Regions from separate parts of the Agrobacterium vaccinii genome, predicted to be linked through region 1. Evidence: predicted binding sites of a transcription regulator. Region 1 holds the regulator's gene; the other holds the start of a gene.

Region 1 (7,867 bases):
GGCCGGATTTGCTGATCTACGAGGACGCTTCTCTGGTCGCGCTACTGACGGAGGATGCGGTGGCGACGACAAAGCAGCGGGCCTCGGGTTTCATCTATGACCAATGGGTGAGGGCGCTGCCCCTATCCGAACGACATAACCCGCCAGACATGCTGGAAACCGCAAAGTCACCTGATGGTGACGAGGCTGATGCCGACGAGCCACCCACTACACGGCGCACTGGTTTGAGCGAGAGAGATAAGGCAAAAGCAACGGAGGAGATGCGAAACGCGCTTTCCAAAACAGAGCGCTTCACGTGCCGGAAGGATAGCTGGTGCGTTGCCAAATCCCGAACCGGCGTTGCAATAGCCGTGATCTTCGACAGTACGCTGACTGGGACCGCATGCGAGATCGCCGACCTGATCGTGACGACACGACGTGTCTCATTTACCGAGTGCTATTCCGGCGCCATTCTCATCAGCCAGGACATATTGCGCCGAACCGGCTCACTGGAAATCTGGCTCGGCGACAAGGACGCCCCCATCGTCAAAGCTGAGGCTGCGATGGAGGGTGTGAATCGGTTCTGGACCATGCACCGGAGCTATGACTGGCGCAAAAGAGATTTCGACACGTCCCTTCCGCCGCATATCGCGACGATGTTGTCGACTTCGCGGTGACGACGCTTGGCTCGAAGGGTGCGGGTTGAAACGCTTCGGCTATACCCTTCAAATACTCTTTCCTCTAGAAAACTACGCCACAGCGTGCGCTCGCGATAGGAGGTTTACCCAGAGATCACGGCTTTGAGCGTAAATCCGCGAGCCATTCTCCGGTGGCCTTGGCTTCCGCCTCGTGTTCCGCATCGCGCCACGGTTCCAGCAAAGCCGCATCTTGCCATTCATGCATCGCTGGCAGGGCGAGAAGACGGTTCTTGTAAGCTTCTGACTCGGGAGACAAGGCCGTTGCGTAGGTCTGAAAGCGGAAGGCGACGGGACAGAAAAACGCGTCGACCGCCGTAAATGTTTCTCCTGCCAGGAATGGCCCACCAAAGGATGTCAGACCTTCCTGCCAAAGTGCGTCTATGCGGGAGATGTCTTTCCGCAAAGCTTCGCTGATCGCTACTGGCTGTATGCGAAGACCGACATGCATAGGATGCTCGTTGCGCAACGTCTGGAAGCCGGAATGCATTTCTGCTGCTGCAGAACGGGACCAGGCACGCGCCCTCGCATGACCAGCCCAAACGCCAATGTGCCGTTCGGCCAGATATTCTGTTATCGACAACGTGTCCCACACGGTGAACTCGTTTTCGACAAGGCAGGGCACTTTTGCCGTTGGCGAAAACACTGCGAAATCCTGTGCTGAATTGCCGAAGGGCGTGAGTTTCTCGCTGAAGGGAATATCGAGCGTTCGCATCAATACCCACGGACGCAATGACCAGGAGGAATAATTCTTGTTGGCTATGTAAAGATCGTACATCTCAAGATCCCTCGTTGCGCATACCATGTTAGCGCGGGAAAATTTTTCAATACAGACAGTCTGCGCGATGGTGGTCTTCAAATTATTTGATGTTTTGTCATTCGCTCAAGCGAGTAGCTTTCCAGCATCGCGCTGAGATCGGAAAACCTTATATTCCGCTGCTCAACCGCATTCATCACCACTAAAAACGTGCTCAAAACGTCATAGACTATCGAAGTGGCGCGCGATTCGAAAAAATGATGACCCGGCTAATGATTTCCGGTTTTTGAAACCGTCCTGAGCGAATTATCCGTTTAAAACACGCATAATATACCGGTCCGAGCTCAAGCGAACTTCGACCACTAAGCATCAAGTGTCGCAAATACCGAAAATTGAAAATACCAAGGCGGGGCAGACAATCAAATCTGCCCCAGAAGGTCTCAATGATAGCGGCGGATCAGGCCAACGAGTTTGCCCTGAATTTTCACCCTATCAGGTCCGAAGATACGAGTTTCATAGGCAGGGTTTGCTGCCTCCAGCGCAATCGACGCGCCTTTGCGACGGAAGCGTTTCAAGGTCGCTTCTTCCTCGTCCACCAGTGCGACAATGATATCGCCCGGATTTGCCGTACTCGTATCGCGGATTATAACCGTATCGCCATCGAAGATGCCTGCTTCGATCATCGAATCACCTTTGACTTCAAGCGCGTAATGCTCGCCCGCACCTAGCATATCCATGGGCACGACGACATCATGCGTGTTGTTCTGGATTGCCGAAATCGGCACGCCCGCAGCAATCCGTCCCATAACCGGTACGCTCACCGAATCAGGGTTGCGATCGTTTGCGGCAGCGGGAGGCGGCGGCTGCACGGGCTGCGGTTTGCCGAGACTGCCCTCGATGACGCTGGGTGAAAAGCCTCGCTGCGGCTTATTCTGCGGTGAATACGATTCGGGAAGCTTGATGACTTCGAGCGCGCGGGCACGATTCGGTAGCCGGCGAATGAATCCGCGTTCTTCCAATGCCGTGATCAGCCTGTGTATGCCGGATTTGGAGGCAAGATCGAGCGCATCCTTCATTTCATCGAAGGACGGCGGCACGCCGGACTCTTTCATTCGCTCATGAATGAAGAGAAGCAGTTCCTGCTGTTTGCGCGTGAGCATGGAGTAAACACCCTTGAAGCTTTGAGGCTTAGATTCGTGAAACAAATACAGAACGAACACTATATGTTCCACATGTGTTCTGCAATCCCCAATAGTCATCCCAAATCATTTAAGACATCGTTGATAGATGTCCTATGGGTGTTCTACCTCGCCTGCCACGTCATGCCGTGACTTCGCTGCTGCTTGCTGCTAAGTGCGTGGCGAGTTTTGAGAGATTGCAGGATGGTTCGGCGGCGTCGGCTGCGAAGCGTCCCTTTTGTATCAGGGGAATCATCATGAGTGTGACGAATAATCTGAAAGTGGTTGCTGGCGAGGGTGCGGGCGCGGTCTCTTTTTCCAACACCGAGCGTTTCTCGCTGATTGCCGGGCCGTGCCAGATGGAAAGCCGCGACCACGCCTTCATGATTGCGGAAACGCTGGCTGACCTTTGCGGCAAGCTGGGTATCGGTCTGGTCTACAAATCCTCGTTCGACAAGGCGAATCGCACGTCGCTCTCCGGTCAGCGCGGTATCGGCATCGATAAGGCGCTTGAGATTTTTTCGGAGCTGAAAAGCCAGTTCGGATTTCCGGTTCTCACGGATATTCACAACGAGGAACAGTGCGGCATCGTCGCGCCTGTCGTGGATATCCTTCAGATTCCGGCATTTCTCAGCCGCCAGACTGACTTGCTGGTGGCGGCTGCAAAGACCGGTCGCGTCATCAACGTCAAGAAGGGTCAGTTTTTGGCCCCTTGGGACATGAAGAATGTGCTGGCGAAGCTGAACGATAGCGGCAATCCGAACGTACTGCTCTGCGAGCGCGGGGCCTCGTTCGGCTACAATACGCTGGTTTCCGATATGCGTTCGCTTCCCATCATGGCATCGCTCGGTGCGCCCGTGGTGTTCGATGCCACGCACTCCGTGCAGCAGCCTGGCGGGCAGGGTGGTTCCAGCGGCGGTCAGCGGGAGTTTGTTGAAACGCTGTCTCGTGCTGCCGTGGCCGTGGGCGTTGCTGGTCTTTTCGTGGAGACGCATGAGGACCCTGATAATGCGCCGTCCGACGGGCCGAACATGGTGCACCTCAAGAATATGCCGAAGCTTCTGGAAAAACTGCTGGCCTTCGACAACATCTCCAAGGCTGCGTGACGGCTTTTGGCCTTAATCGATTTTTATGAGAAGGAAGGCGTCTGGAAGAGGGCGCCGTCATTGTAAATTCTTGTGCGTCGTCTACAGCGACGGAAGAAATTCAAATCGAGTCGCCATTTCCGTTGTCCCGTTTATCGCGCCGCTCATCCGAAAAGCGCTTCACAGTTTTCGGGATGCACTTTAAGACAGGCATCTGAAATTCCTGTTCCAGTCCCAAGGGAGAGATCATGACAGCCATTACCGATATCATCGCACGCGAAATCCTCGACAGCCGTGGCAACCCCACCGTTGAAGTCGATGTCTATCTGGAAGACGGTTCTTTCGGTCGTGCGGCGGTTCCATCGGGCGCATCGACAGGCGCACACGAAGCCGTTGAACTGCGTGATGGTGGCAAGCGCTACCTGGGTAAGGGCGTCGAGAAGGCTGTCGAAGCCGTCAACACCGAGATTTTCGACGCGCTGGGCGGTTTCGATGCCGAAAGCCAGATCCACGTCGACCAGACGCTGATCGAGCTCGATGGCACGCCGAACAAGTCGCGTCTCGGTGCCAACGCCATCCTCGGTGTTTCCCTGGCTGTCGCCAAGGCTGCGGCCGAAACGACCGGACTGCCGCTTTACCGTTACGTCGGTGGCCCGAACGCGCATCTGCTCCCAGTGCCGATGATGAACATCATCAATGGTGGCGCGCATGCCGACAATCCGATCGACTTCCAGGAATTCATGATCATGCCGGTTGGCGCGGAAAGCATCCGTGACGCCGTGCGCATCGGCGCGGAAATCTTCCACGTTCTGAAAAAAGAACTGTCGGCACAGGGCTTCAACACCAATGTTGGTGATGAAGGTGGTTTTGCGCCGGGCCTGAAGAGCGCGCCTGAAGCTCTCGACTTCATCATGAAGTCCGTGGAGAAGGCCGGTTACAAGCCAGGCGACGACGTTGCGCTCGCTCTCGATTGCGCCTCGACAGAATTCTTCAAGAACGGCAAGTACGAAATGGAAGGCGAGGGCCGTACGCTCGAGCCGGAAGCCATGGCGGATTACCTCGCTGAACTCGCAGCCAAGTATCCGATCATCTCGATCGAAGATGGTATGGCCGAAGACGATTGGGACGGCTGGAAGTACCTGACCGACAAGATCGGCTCCAAGGTTCAGTTGGTCGGCGATGATCTGTTCGTGACGAACTCTGCCCGCCTGCGTGACGGTATCAAGATGGGCGTTGCCAACTCCATCCTCGTCAAGGTCAACCAGATTGGTTCGCTGACGGAAACGCTCGACGCCGTCGAAACCGCACACAAGGCTGGCTACACCGCCGTCATGTCCCACCGCTCCGGCGAAACGGAAGATTCGACGATTGCCGATCTTTCTGTTGCGACCAACTGCGGACAGATCAAGACCGGTTCGCTTTCGCGCTCCGACCGTCTGGCCAAGTACAACCAGCTGATCCGCATTGAAGAAATGCTCGGCCCACAGGCAGCTTATGCCGGTCGTTCGATTCTGCGTGGCTAAGGCTTTCTATACAGATTTAAAAAAAGGCTCGCTTCGGCGGGCCTTTTTTGTGCGCTGCGGTGGGCGACGGAGTTAAGGTCAACGGATGGTTAAACAAATGCGGCTATGGTGATGGCAGTAACGCGTTTGAAGGCTGTTCAAGAGTATGTGGACCAAGCATCACAAGAAGAGACGTTTTGGCCGTCTGGTCGTTCCGGCAATCACCGTCGCATTCCTTTCCTATTTCGGATATCATTGTGTCCATGGCGACTTTGGTCTTCAGGCGACGGAGCGTCTGGAGCGCCAGCGTCTGGCGCGCACCGTCGAGCTTGCGAAGCTGACCAAGGCACGCGTCTCGTTGGAGCGCCAGGTCGAGCTGATGAGCGATGGTTCGCTGGAGCGCGACATGATCGATGAAATCTCGCGTTATCAGTTGAATATGTCACGCAGCGACGAAATCGTGATCATGAATACATATTTCTGATTAACCTGATATCGGTTAATCCAGTTTTTTAATTTATTCACAGCAACTTACCAGAATATGAGCCATGCGTTTATGGCATTGCTGGTTCGCTTTTTCTTGCATATGGTGCGTCCCAATCCAACCATTCTAATGGCAACTCAGGGAGGGATGAATGGCGCCGCGAAAAACCGCGACCGTATCCGGCCGCAAGACTACGGCAAAGACCGCCACCAAGGAATTCACCGGCAAGAATACGCCGGACTTTGGTAAAGACGAAGAGTTGCACGCCTATCGTGAAATGCTTCTGATCCGTCGATTCGAAGAAAAGGCTGGCCAGCTCTACGGCATGGGCTTCATCGGTGGTTTCTGTCACCTCTATATCGGGCAGGAAGCTGTCGTTGTCGGCATGAACATGTCGCAGAAGGAAGGCGATCAGGTCATCACCGCTTACCGTGACCACGGCCACATGCTGGCTGCTGGCATGAGCGCACGTGGCGTCATGGCCGAGTTGACCGGACGCCAGGGCGGCTTGTCCAAGGGCAAGGGCGGCTCCATGCACATGTTCTCCAAGGAAAAGCATTTCTACGGCGGACACGGCATCGTGGGTGCTCAGGTTTCTCTGGGAACCGGTCTTGCCTTCGCCAACAAGTACCGTGGCAATGACAGCGTTTCCGTTGCTTACTTCGGTGATGGCGCGGCCAACCAGGGTCAGGTCTACGAGAGCTTCAACATGGCTGCTCTCTGGAAGCTGCCGATCATCTATATCGTCGAAAACAACCACTACGCGATGGGCACGTCTACCGCCCGCGCCACGGCGCAGTCCAATTACTCGCTGCGTGGTTCCGGTTTCGGCATTCCCGGCGTGCAGGTCGATGGCATGGATGTCCGTGCGGTAAAGGCGGCTGCGGACGAAGCGCTTGAGCACTGCCGTTCCGGCAAGGGCCCGATCATTCTGGAAATGCTGACCTATCGTTATCGTGGTCACTCCATGTCTGACCCGGCAAAGTACCGTTCCAAAGACGAAGTGCAGAAAATGCGCGCGGAACATGACCCAATCGAGCAGGTCAAGGCGCGGCTCCTTCAACAGGGCTGGGCCACTGAGGATGAACTCAAGGCAATCGACAAGGATGTCCGTGACGTCGTTGCCGACAGCGCCGAGTTCGCCCAGACCGATCCGGAGCCGGATGTTTCCGAGCTCTACACCGACATTCTGCTCTGATTTGGGAAGGGAGATAACATGCCTATAGAAATTCTCATGCCCGCCCTTTCCCCAACCATGGAGGAAGGCACGCTTTCCAAGTGGCTGAAGAAAGAGGGTGACAAAGTTTCCTCCGGTGACGCGATTGCTGAAATCGAAACCGACAAGGCAACGATGGAAGTCGAAGCCGTGGATGAAGGCGTCATCGGCAAGCTGCTGATCGAAGCTGGCACCGAAGGCGTCAAGGTCAACACCGCCATTGCCGTGCTGCTTCAGGACGGCGAAAGCGCTGACGATCTGTCTGCGTCTTCCGCACCGAAGAAGGAAGAGCCGAAGGCAGACGCTGCCAATTCCGGTTCCGACGCTGCTGGCGGCAAGACCCGCGAAGCCAGCGAAGAGCCTTCTGCCGACAAGGAAGCCGCAAAGGTTCCGGCCGCGCCAAAGATCGAAGTTGCTGCTGACCCGGATATCCCTGAGGGCACCGAGTTCGTGACACAGACGGTGCGCGAAGCACTGCGCGATGCGATGGCGGAAGAAATGCGCTCCGACGAGAACGTTTTCGTCATGGGTGAAGAAGTCGCCGAATACCAGGGCGCCTACAAGATCACTCAGGGTCTTCTGCAGGAATTCGGCGCCAAGCGTGTTATCGATACGCCGATCACCGAACACGGCTTTGCCGGTATCGGCGTCGGTGCAGCGATGACGGGTCTGCGCCCCATCGTTGAATTCATGACATTCAACTTCGCCATGCAGGCCATCGACCAAATCGTCAACTCCGCTGCCAAGACGCTCTACATGTCTGGCGGTCAGATGGGTGCGCCGATGGTGTTTCGTGGTCCGTCGGGTGCTGCTGCCCGCGTGGCCGCTCAGCACTCGCAGTGCTATGCCGCATGGTACAGCCATATTCCAGGCCTCAAGGTCATTATGCCTTACACGGCTGCTGACGCCAAGGGTCTGCTCAAGGCTGCGATCCGCGATCCGAACCCGATCATCTTCCTCGAAAACGAAAT
Region 2 (7,867 bases), 1.4 Mb from region 1:
AGCCTGGGACACGATTATCTCATCGTCGTCCTCAGCCGCACCCAGCAGGCCGGAGGCAAACAGCATCAGCCAGGCTGCAGGCACCGCGAAGATGGCGCCGAGAACGGTAGCGAAGGTGCCTGTCGGATAGGCACCGATGAAGAGCGCTGGAAAGCGCAGGATCATATCGCCGATTACGCCGCCGATGCCGTTGGGAAGCGGCCATGTCAAAGGGGCGGGAAAGCAGCCGAGGGAGGCGGAGGCGATGAAGGCACCGGCGAGCCATGCAACGAGGCGGGCAGGAATGCGATTGAAACGGCGACCGGAAATCAGCATGAAGGCCCAGGCAAGCATGGGCAGCATGGCGATCAGTGCCGACAGGCCCAGAAACTGCATCATGATGTCGGCAAAGATCGCACCACTGCGGCCCAGCAGGTTCGTCGGCTCGCTGCCCGTGGCGTAGGACAGGCTCGGATCGGCGACATTCCATGTGGCCAGTGCCGTGATGCCCAGCGCCAATACGGCCAAGACCGCGAAACCGCACAACGCCATCAACTGGCGCACGACGAATGCCGTCAGTACGAAGCGGTTATCACGACCATTGAAAGTCGGAGACGTCACTCTGTCCATATGCTGAACCTGTCGTTTTTTCGTTGCTTCCGAAGTCTGACCAAACGTGGCGCAGACGGGATGACAGGGCAAAATAGCGGGAGGGAGGTTAATATGGCATTAACCATGCAGATTCAGACATGACTTAGGATGCGAAAACGAAAAAAGCCCGGCGCGAGACCGGGCTTTTTTCGTTTGAGGAGGGGGCGAGACAATCGCCCCCATCCGACAGTTCTTAAGAGTGGTAGGCTGCTTCGCCGTGCGATGCCAGATCGAGACCTTCGCGTTCGGCTTCGACGGGAACACGCAGACCGACGATGAGATCGACGACCTTGTAGAGGATCGCAGAGCCGATACCGGTCCACAGCAGGGTGACGACGACAGCCTGAACCTGAACCAGGAACTGGCCGCTCATCGTCTGTTCGCCTGCGTAACCAATGCCGCCGAGCGATGCGCTTGCGAAGATGCCGGTTGCGAGCGCGCCGAAGATGCCGCCCACGCCGTGAACGCCGAAGACGTCTGCCGTGTCGTCATAGCCGAACTTGTTCTTCACCACGGAGACGAAGAAGTAGCAAAGTGGCGATACGATCGCGCCCATGACGATGGCGCCCATGGGGCCAACGATACCGGCTGCCGGTGTGATGGCAACCAGACCGGCGATCATGCCGGATGCTGCGCCCAGCATGGAAGCCTTGCCGCGTGTGAAAGTCTCGACCAGGCACCACGACAGGATGGCTGCTGCCGTCGCAACGAAGGTGTTGACGGTTGCAAGCATCGCGCCGCTGGAGGCTTCGAGGTTGGAACCGGCGTTGAAGCCGAACCAGCCAACCCAGAGCATGGCTGCACCGACATAGGTTAGCGTCATGGAGTGAGGGGCCATCATGTCCTTGCCGAAGCCGGTACGCTTGCCAACCATGATCGCGCCGATAAGACCGGCAACACCGGCGTTGATGTGAACGACCGTGCCGCCAGCGAAGTCGAGAGCGCCGAGACCGAAGAGGTAGCCCTTTGCGTCCCAGACCATGTGAGCGATCGGGAAGTAGACGAACGTCACCCAGAGGATGCAGAACAGGATGGAGGCGGAGAACTTGATACGCTCGGCAAAGGCACCGATGATCAGTGCCGGTGTGATGGCGGCAAAGGTCATCTGGAACATCACGAAGATGAATTCAGGAATGACGACGCCCTGCGAGAAGGTCGCAGCCGTGCTGTCCTTGGTGACGCCGGACAGGAACATCTTGGCGAAGCCACCGAAGAACGGGCTTTCGGAACCGCCGAAGGCGAAGGAATAACCATAGATGACCCAGATGATCATGACAGACGCGGCGATGACCGTGCACTGCATCAGGACGGACAGCATGTTCTTGCTGCGAACCAGACCACCATAAAACAGTCCGAGACCCGGGATGATCATGAACAGCACCAGGATGGTGGCGAGGAACATGAATGCGGTGTCGGCCTTTTCAGGAACCGGGGCTGCGGCAGCAGCAGCGGCAACCGGGGCAGCGGCGTCCTGCGCGAAGGCTGCAATCGGGGCCAGAAGGGCCGCCGCACTGGCGCCGAGCGCGCTGAGTGTGGAAATCTTGTTGAATTGCATGGTTTGAAAACTCCCCTGTCAGGCGTGCTTAAAGCGCTTCTGTGTTTGTTTCGCCGGTACGGATGCGCACGGCCTGTTCGATCGAGTAGACGAAAATCTTGCCATCACCGATCTGGCCCGTCTTGGCGGAGGATGCGATGGCCTCGACGGCCTTTTCCACGAGATCCGAAGCGACGGCGATCTCGATCTTCAACTTGGGAAGAAAGCTGACCGCGTATTCGGTGCCGCGATAAATTTCGGTATGTCCCTTCTGGCGTCCGTAACCCTTCACCTCGGTCACGGTCAGGCCCTGGATGCCGACAGCTGTCAGTGCTTCGCGCACTTCGTCCAGCTTGAACGGCTTGATAATGGCCATCACAATTTTCATCTGGTTTCCCATCCTTTGTTTGCCTCGGCGCAGAGCCGACATGTCCCGACGCTGGCAGATCAACAACAGCGACTGCACCTGTACATTCAAGGCGCGTGCCAGTTTGATGGTGTTTTGATAAGCTATTGAAAAATAATGGATTTAATAAATAAGTCTGTAAAATAGGCACACAAATATGCAAGCCGCGCTCAAGAAGCGGGCAAAAAAATAAAAATGACTATTATTTAATCATTTGCCAATTTGCGGATCAGGCCTTCCTGCGCCATGGACGCGACCAGAATGCCATCGCGCGTAAACAGGTTGCCGCGCGTGAGCCCGCGAGCTCCTGACGCGCTGGGGCTATCCTGTGTGTACAGCAGCCAGTCATCCAGTTTGCAGGGGCGATGAAACCACATGGCGTGATCGAGGCTGGCAGCCTGAACGGCAGGGTCGAAGATCGTGGTGCCGTGGGCGTAGAGTGAGGTGTCCAGCAGGGTCATATCGGAGAGATAGGCCAGAACGGCGGCCTGGTAATGCCGGTCGGCGGGCACGTCGCCGACCGCACGCACCCATACGTTTTGATGGGGCTCGAGCTTTTCCTTGGAAATGTAATGGGTGAGCGAGACGGGCCTGATCTCGATCGGGCGTTTGTTTTCCCAATATTTCCTGATGGCAGGCGGTGCCTTGGCGAGGAAGGCATCGCGCATCTGCTCTTCGCTCATCAACTGCTCCGGCTGCGGCACGTCTGGAATTTGCGCCTGATGGTCGAAGCCGCCTTCGTCGATCTGGAATGATGCCGACATGGAGAAAATAGCGTGGCCGTGCTGAATGGCGACGATGCGGCGTGTGGCAAAGCTTGCGCCGTCGCGGATGCGGTCGACCTGATAGATGATCGGCACCTTGGGGTCGCCGGGCCGCATGAAATAGGCGTGTAGGGAGTGGACGAAGCGGTCCTCCCCCACCGTGCGCTGCGCCGCCATCAAGGCCTGCGCGATGACCTGACCCCCGAACACGCGCTGCCAGCCGACCTGCGGACTGGTGCCCCGAAACAGGTTTTCCTCAAGCTTTTCCAGATCGAGCGTGGAAATGAGGTTTTGCAGCGGAGCTGTATTTTCGAGAGGGCGCGACATTTTCGACATGCTCCGGCTGTAGGAAGACCTAAATGGATGGTCTATAGTGCAGACGTGAGATTCACAAGAATGCGGGAGTGGTCGTGATGCTGGATGTTGTTGTTGCAGGCGGCGGATATGTGGGCCTGAGCGTTGCCGTGGCCATCAAGCAGGCTGCGCCCCATCTGGCTGTGCAGGTGATCGAAGCCGCACCGGAACACGTCTGGAAGAAGGATATGCGCGCCTCCGCCATCATCGCGGCAGCGACGCGGATGCTTGATGTCTTCGGCATATGGCAGGAACTGCTGCCAGAGGCGCAGCCGATCAACAAGATGATCGTGACCGATTCGAAAACATCCGATCCCGTGCGCCCGGTGTTTCTGACCTTCGACGGGGATGTGGCGGAGGGCCAGCCCTTTGCCCATATGATTCCCAATGTCGCTATGGTGGGTGCGTTGCGTGGCGTCTGCGAACGGCTGGGTATCGAGATTCGCCATGGTTTGAGCGTATCGGGTTTCGAGCCCGGTCCACAGAGCAATCTCATTGCTCTCTCTGACGGTTCATCCCTTGAGACGCCTCTGCTGGTGGCGTGTGACGGTGTGCGTTCGGCGCTGCGCGACATGGCCGGTATCAAGACCGTGCACTGGGCTTACGACCAGTCGGGCATCGTGACGACGGTGGAGCATGAGCGTCCACACAATGGCTGCGCCGAAGAGCATTTCCTACCGTCCGGCCCCTTTGCCATCTTGCCGCTGAAAGGCAATCGCTCCTCGCTCGTCTGGACGGAGCGAACCGCGGATGCCGACCGTCTGGTGGCGTCCGACGATCTGGTATTCGAGGAGGAGCTGGAACGCCGTTTTGGCCACAAGTTGGGAACCGTGAAGCCTGTCGGTCCACGGCGGGCCTTTCCGCTGGGCCTAACGCTTGCCCGAGCCTTCGTGGCGCCGCGTCTGGCGCTCGCAGGCGATGCGGCGCACGGTATTCACCCGATTTCGGGCCAGGGGCTCAATCTCGGTTTCAAGGATGTGGCAGCGCTTGCCGAAACCATCGTCGACGCGGATCGCCTCGGCCTCGACATCGGTTCGCTGAACGTGCTGGAGCGCTACCAGTCTTGGCGGCGGTTCGACACGGTGCGGATGGGCATCACCACCGATGTGCTGAACCGGCTGTTCTCCAACGATGTCGGGCCGATCAGGATCGCCCGCGATTTCGGCCTGGGGCTCGTGGACCGGATTCCCGGCCTCAAGTCCTATTTCATCGGCCAAGCGGCGGGAACGGCGGATAAGGACGGGCCGCGATTGCTGGCTGGCCAACCGCTCTAATGTGACAAAAGCCCGGAACGACACGATTCACGATCTTGTAGAGCGGAGAGTTGCTGCTGCCCAGATATAGCCGTGAACAAAAGCTGAATCATACGGAGTCAGCGATTCGTCGCTGATTCGTTCGCAGCCTGTTCCGAATCGCTCTCGTCAGTGTTTATGACGCAAAAATCGGCGCAATTTCAGGTTTTATCCAATCCTTCCTTGCCTTTGACCTTTGCGATTGCCATGTGTGGTGGAAGACGCGGGCGGATATGTTTCGAGTGCGTTGTAAAACAGTCAGTTAGTCGATTTCACGGATAGTACGTTGAATTTTCGCCCCATGCTCTTGAGCGGCCGCGGTGTTACGGCCGTTCTTGGACCCACCAATACCGGCAAGACGCATTATGCCATCGAACGGATGGTCGCGCATGGCAACGGTGTCATCGGCCTGCCGCTTCGTCTGCTGGCCCGTGAGGTCTATACGAGGCTGGTGGAAAAGGTGGGTGCGCCGAACGTGGCGCTGATTACCGGCGAAGAAAAGATTTCCCCTCCCAAGGCCAAATATTCCGTCTGTACCGTGGAAGCGATGCCGCGCGAAACGACTGCGGCCTTCGTTGCCATCGATGAGGTGCAGTTGGCGGGCGATCTGGAGCGCGGCCATATCTTCACCGACCGCATCTTGAATCTGCGCGGGCGGGAAGAAACGCTGCTGCTGGGTGCGGGCACCATGCGGCCCATTCTGGAAAAGCTGCTTCCCGGCATCGTCGTGGTCGAGCGGCCAAGACTGTCGCAGCTGTTTTATGCGGGACAAAAGAAGATCACCCGCCTGCCGCGACGCACGGCCATCGTCGCCTTTTCCGCCGACGAGGTCTATGCGATTGCCGAACTGGTGCGCCGTCAGCGCGGTGGTGCCGCTGTCGTACTCGGTGCGCTTTCACCGCGCACACGCAATGCGCAGGTCGGTCTCTATCAAAATGGCGATGTCGAATATCTGATCGCAACTGATGCCATCGGCATGGGGCTCAACCTCGATGTCGATCACGTTGCTTTTGCGCAGGATCGAAAGTTCGACGGCTATCAGTTCCGCAATCTCAACCCCGGTGAGATGGGCCAGATTGCGGGCCGTGCCGGACGTCATTTGCGCGACGGCACGTTTGGTGTGACCGGTCAGGTCGATCCTCTCGATGACGAACTTGTCGAGCGGGTCGAATCGCACCAGTTCGATTCGGTCAAAGTGCTGCAATGGCGCACCAAGAACTTCGATTTCTCCTCCATCGCCAATTTGCGTGGAAGTCTGGATGCCGCCCCGACCATTCAGGGTCTGGCGCGCGCGCTGCCGGCTATCGACCAGCAGGCGCTGGAACATCTGTCGCGTTATCCCGAAATTGTCGACATTACCTCTAACGCCGAGCGGGTCGAAAAGCTGTGGGAGGCCTGCGCTTTGCCGGATTTTCGCCGCATCGCGCCCGCCCAGCATGCCGACCTGATTTCGACGCTCTATTTCGACCTCGTCAAACACGGGGCCGTCAACGAGGACTTCATGGCCGAACAGGTGCGGCGGGCGGACCGCACCGACGGTGAGATCGATACGCTTTCTGCAAGGATTGCGCAGATCAGAACATGGACGTATGTATCAAACCGCCCAGGATGGCTTGCCGATCCGACACACTGGCAAGAAAAGACTCGGGAAATCGAAGATCGATTGTCCGATGCTCTACATGAAAGGTTGACGAAACGCTTTGTTGATCGCAGGACATCTGTGCTCATGAGGCGCCTAAGAGAGAATGCGATGCTTGAAGCTGAAATCAGTGTGAATGGTGATGTCTTTGTTGAAGGACATCATGTCGGCCAGTTGGCGGGTTTCCGGTTTACACCGGTAGCCGGAGCCGAGGGGCCAGATGCCAAGGCTGTGCAAGGAGCAGCGCAGAAGGCGCTTGCGCTGGAATATGAGGCGCGTGCTGCGCGTCTGCACGCCAGCGGCAATGGCGACCTTGCCTTGGGCTCCGATGGGACGGTGCGTTGGCTAGGCGACCCTGTCGCGCGTCTTTCGTCTGGCGATAACATCATGAAGCCGCGTGTCATCATGCTGGCCGACGAACTGTTGAGCGGCAATGCCCGCGATCACGCCGTTGCCCGCGTCGAGCGATTCGTAAACCACCAGATCGCAACCGTGCTGAAGCCTCTGGACGATATTTCCCGCGCCGAAGATCTTCAGGGTTTGGCGAAGGGCTTGGCGTTCCAGCTCGTTGAAAATCTCGGTGTTCTCTTCCGTCGCGACGTGACCGAAGAGGTCAAGACGCTTGATCAGGATGCGCGCGCCTCCATGCGCCGCTATGGCATTCGCTTCGGCGCCTATCACGTGTTCCTGCCAGCGCTGCTCAAGCCTGCTCCGGCAGAGCTTGTAACGCTGCTCTGGGCGCTAAAGAACGATGGTCTCGGAAAGCCAGGTTACGGCGATCTCATTCCGGTTCTGGCCGCCGGTCGTACATCCGTTGTCACCGACAGCAGCTATGAGCGCATGTTCTACAAGCTCGCAGGCTTCCGCTTCCTCGGCAAGCGTGCCGTGCGTATCGACATTCTCGAGCGTCTGGCCGATCTTATTCGCCCGCTGTTGCAGTGGAAGCCCGGCACGCAGCCGCGCCCGGAAGGTGCCTATGATGGCCGTCGCTTCACCACGACGACCGCGATGCTCTCCATTCTCGGTGCGACGCTCGACGACATGGAAGAGATCCTCAAGGGCCTTGGCTACCGCGCCGATCAGGTGAGCGCCGAAGAGGCTGCGGCTTTCCTTGGCCAGAGCGGCGATGCTTCGAAGGTTGAAGCGACGACCGAGGCTGCACCTGCCGAAGAGACCGCTTCGCATGATGACGCCGATGCCGAGGTTGCGACCGAGACGCCTGCTGCTTCCGACGCCGTTGCCGAAGCG

What was found. Region 1 encodes LexA, which represses DNA repair genes until DNA is damaged. Its sites were predicted from a motif close to TGTTCNNNNTGTGTTCNG; they were not measured.
Region 2: HRR99_RS13965 (helicase-related protein) is a predicted target of LexA. The motif match lies at 5,081-5,098, and genes of this name have one in related genera.

What each region holds. Positions count from the first base shown of each region.
Region 1 is NZ_CP054150.1:1,515,888-1,523,754, reverse strand. It holds gene HRR99_RS07670 (ComEC/Rec2 family competence protein) at 1-656, shown strand, start outside; gene HRR99_RS07665 (glutathione S-transferase family protein) at 772-1,452, opposite strand; gene lexA (transcriptional repressor LexA) at 1,872-2,591, opposite strand; gene kdsA (3-deoxy-8-phosphooctulonate synthase) at 2,867-3,715, shown strand; gene eno (phosphopyruvate hydratase) at 3,943-5,217, shown strand; gene HRR99_RS07645 (FtsB family cell division protein) at 5,363-5,680, shown strand; gene pdhA (pyruvate dehydrogenase (acetyl-transferring) E1 component subunit alpha) at 5,832-6,878, shown strand; gene HRR99_RS07635 (pyruvate dehydrogenase complex E1 component subunit beta) at 6,897-7,867, shown strand, end outside.
Region 2 is NZ_CP054150.1:2,875,508-2,883,374, reverse strand. It holds gene HRR99_RS13990 (DNA translocase FtsK) at 1-609, opposite strand, end outside; gene HRR99_RS13985 (ammonium transporter) at 824-2,185, opposite strand; gene HRR99_RS13980 (P-II family nitrogen regulator) at 2,214-2,564, opposite strand; gene tesB (acyl-CoA thioesterase II) at 2,777-3,661, opposite strand; gene HRR99_RS13970 (ubiquinone biosynthesis hydroxylase) at 3,748-4,962, shown strand; gene HRR99_RS13965 (helicase-related protein) at 5,282-7,867, shown strand, end outside.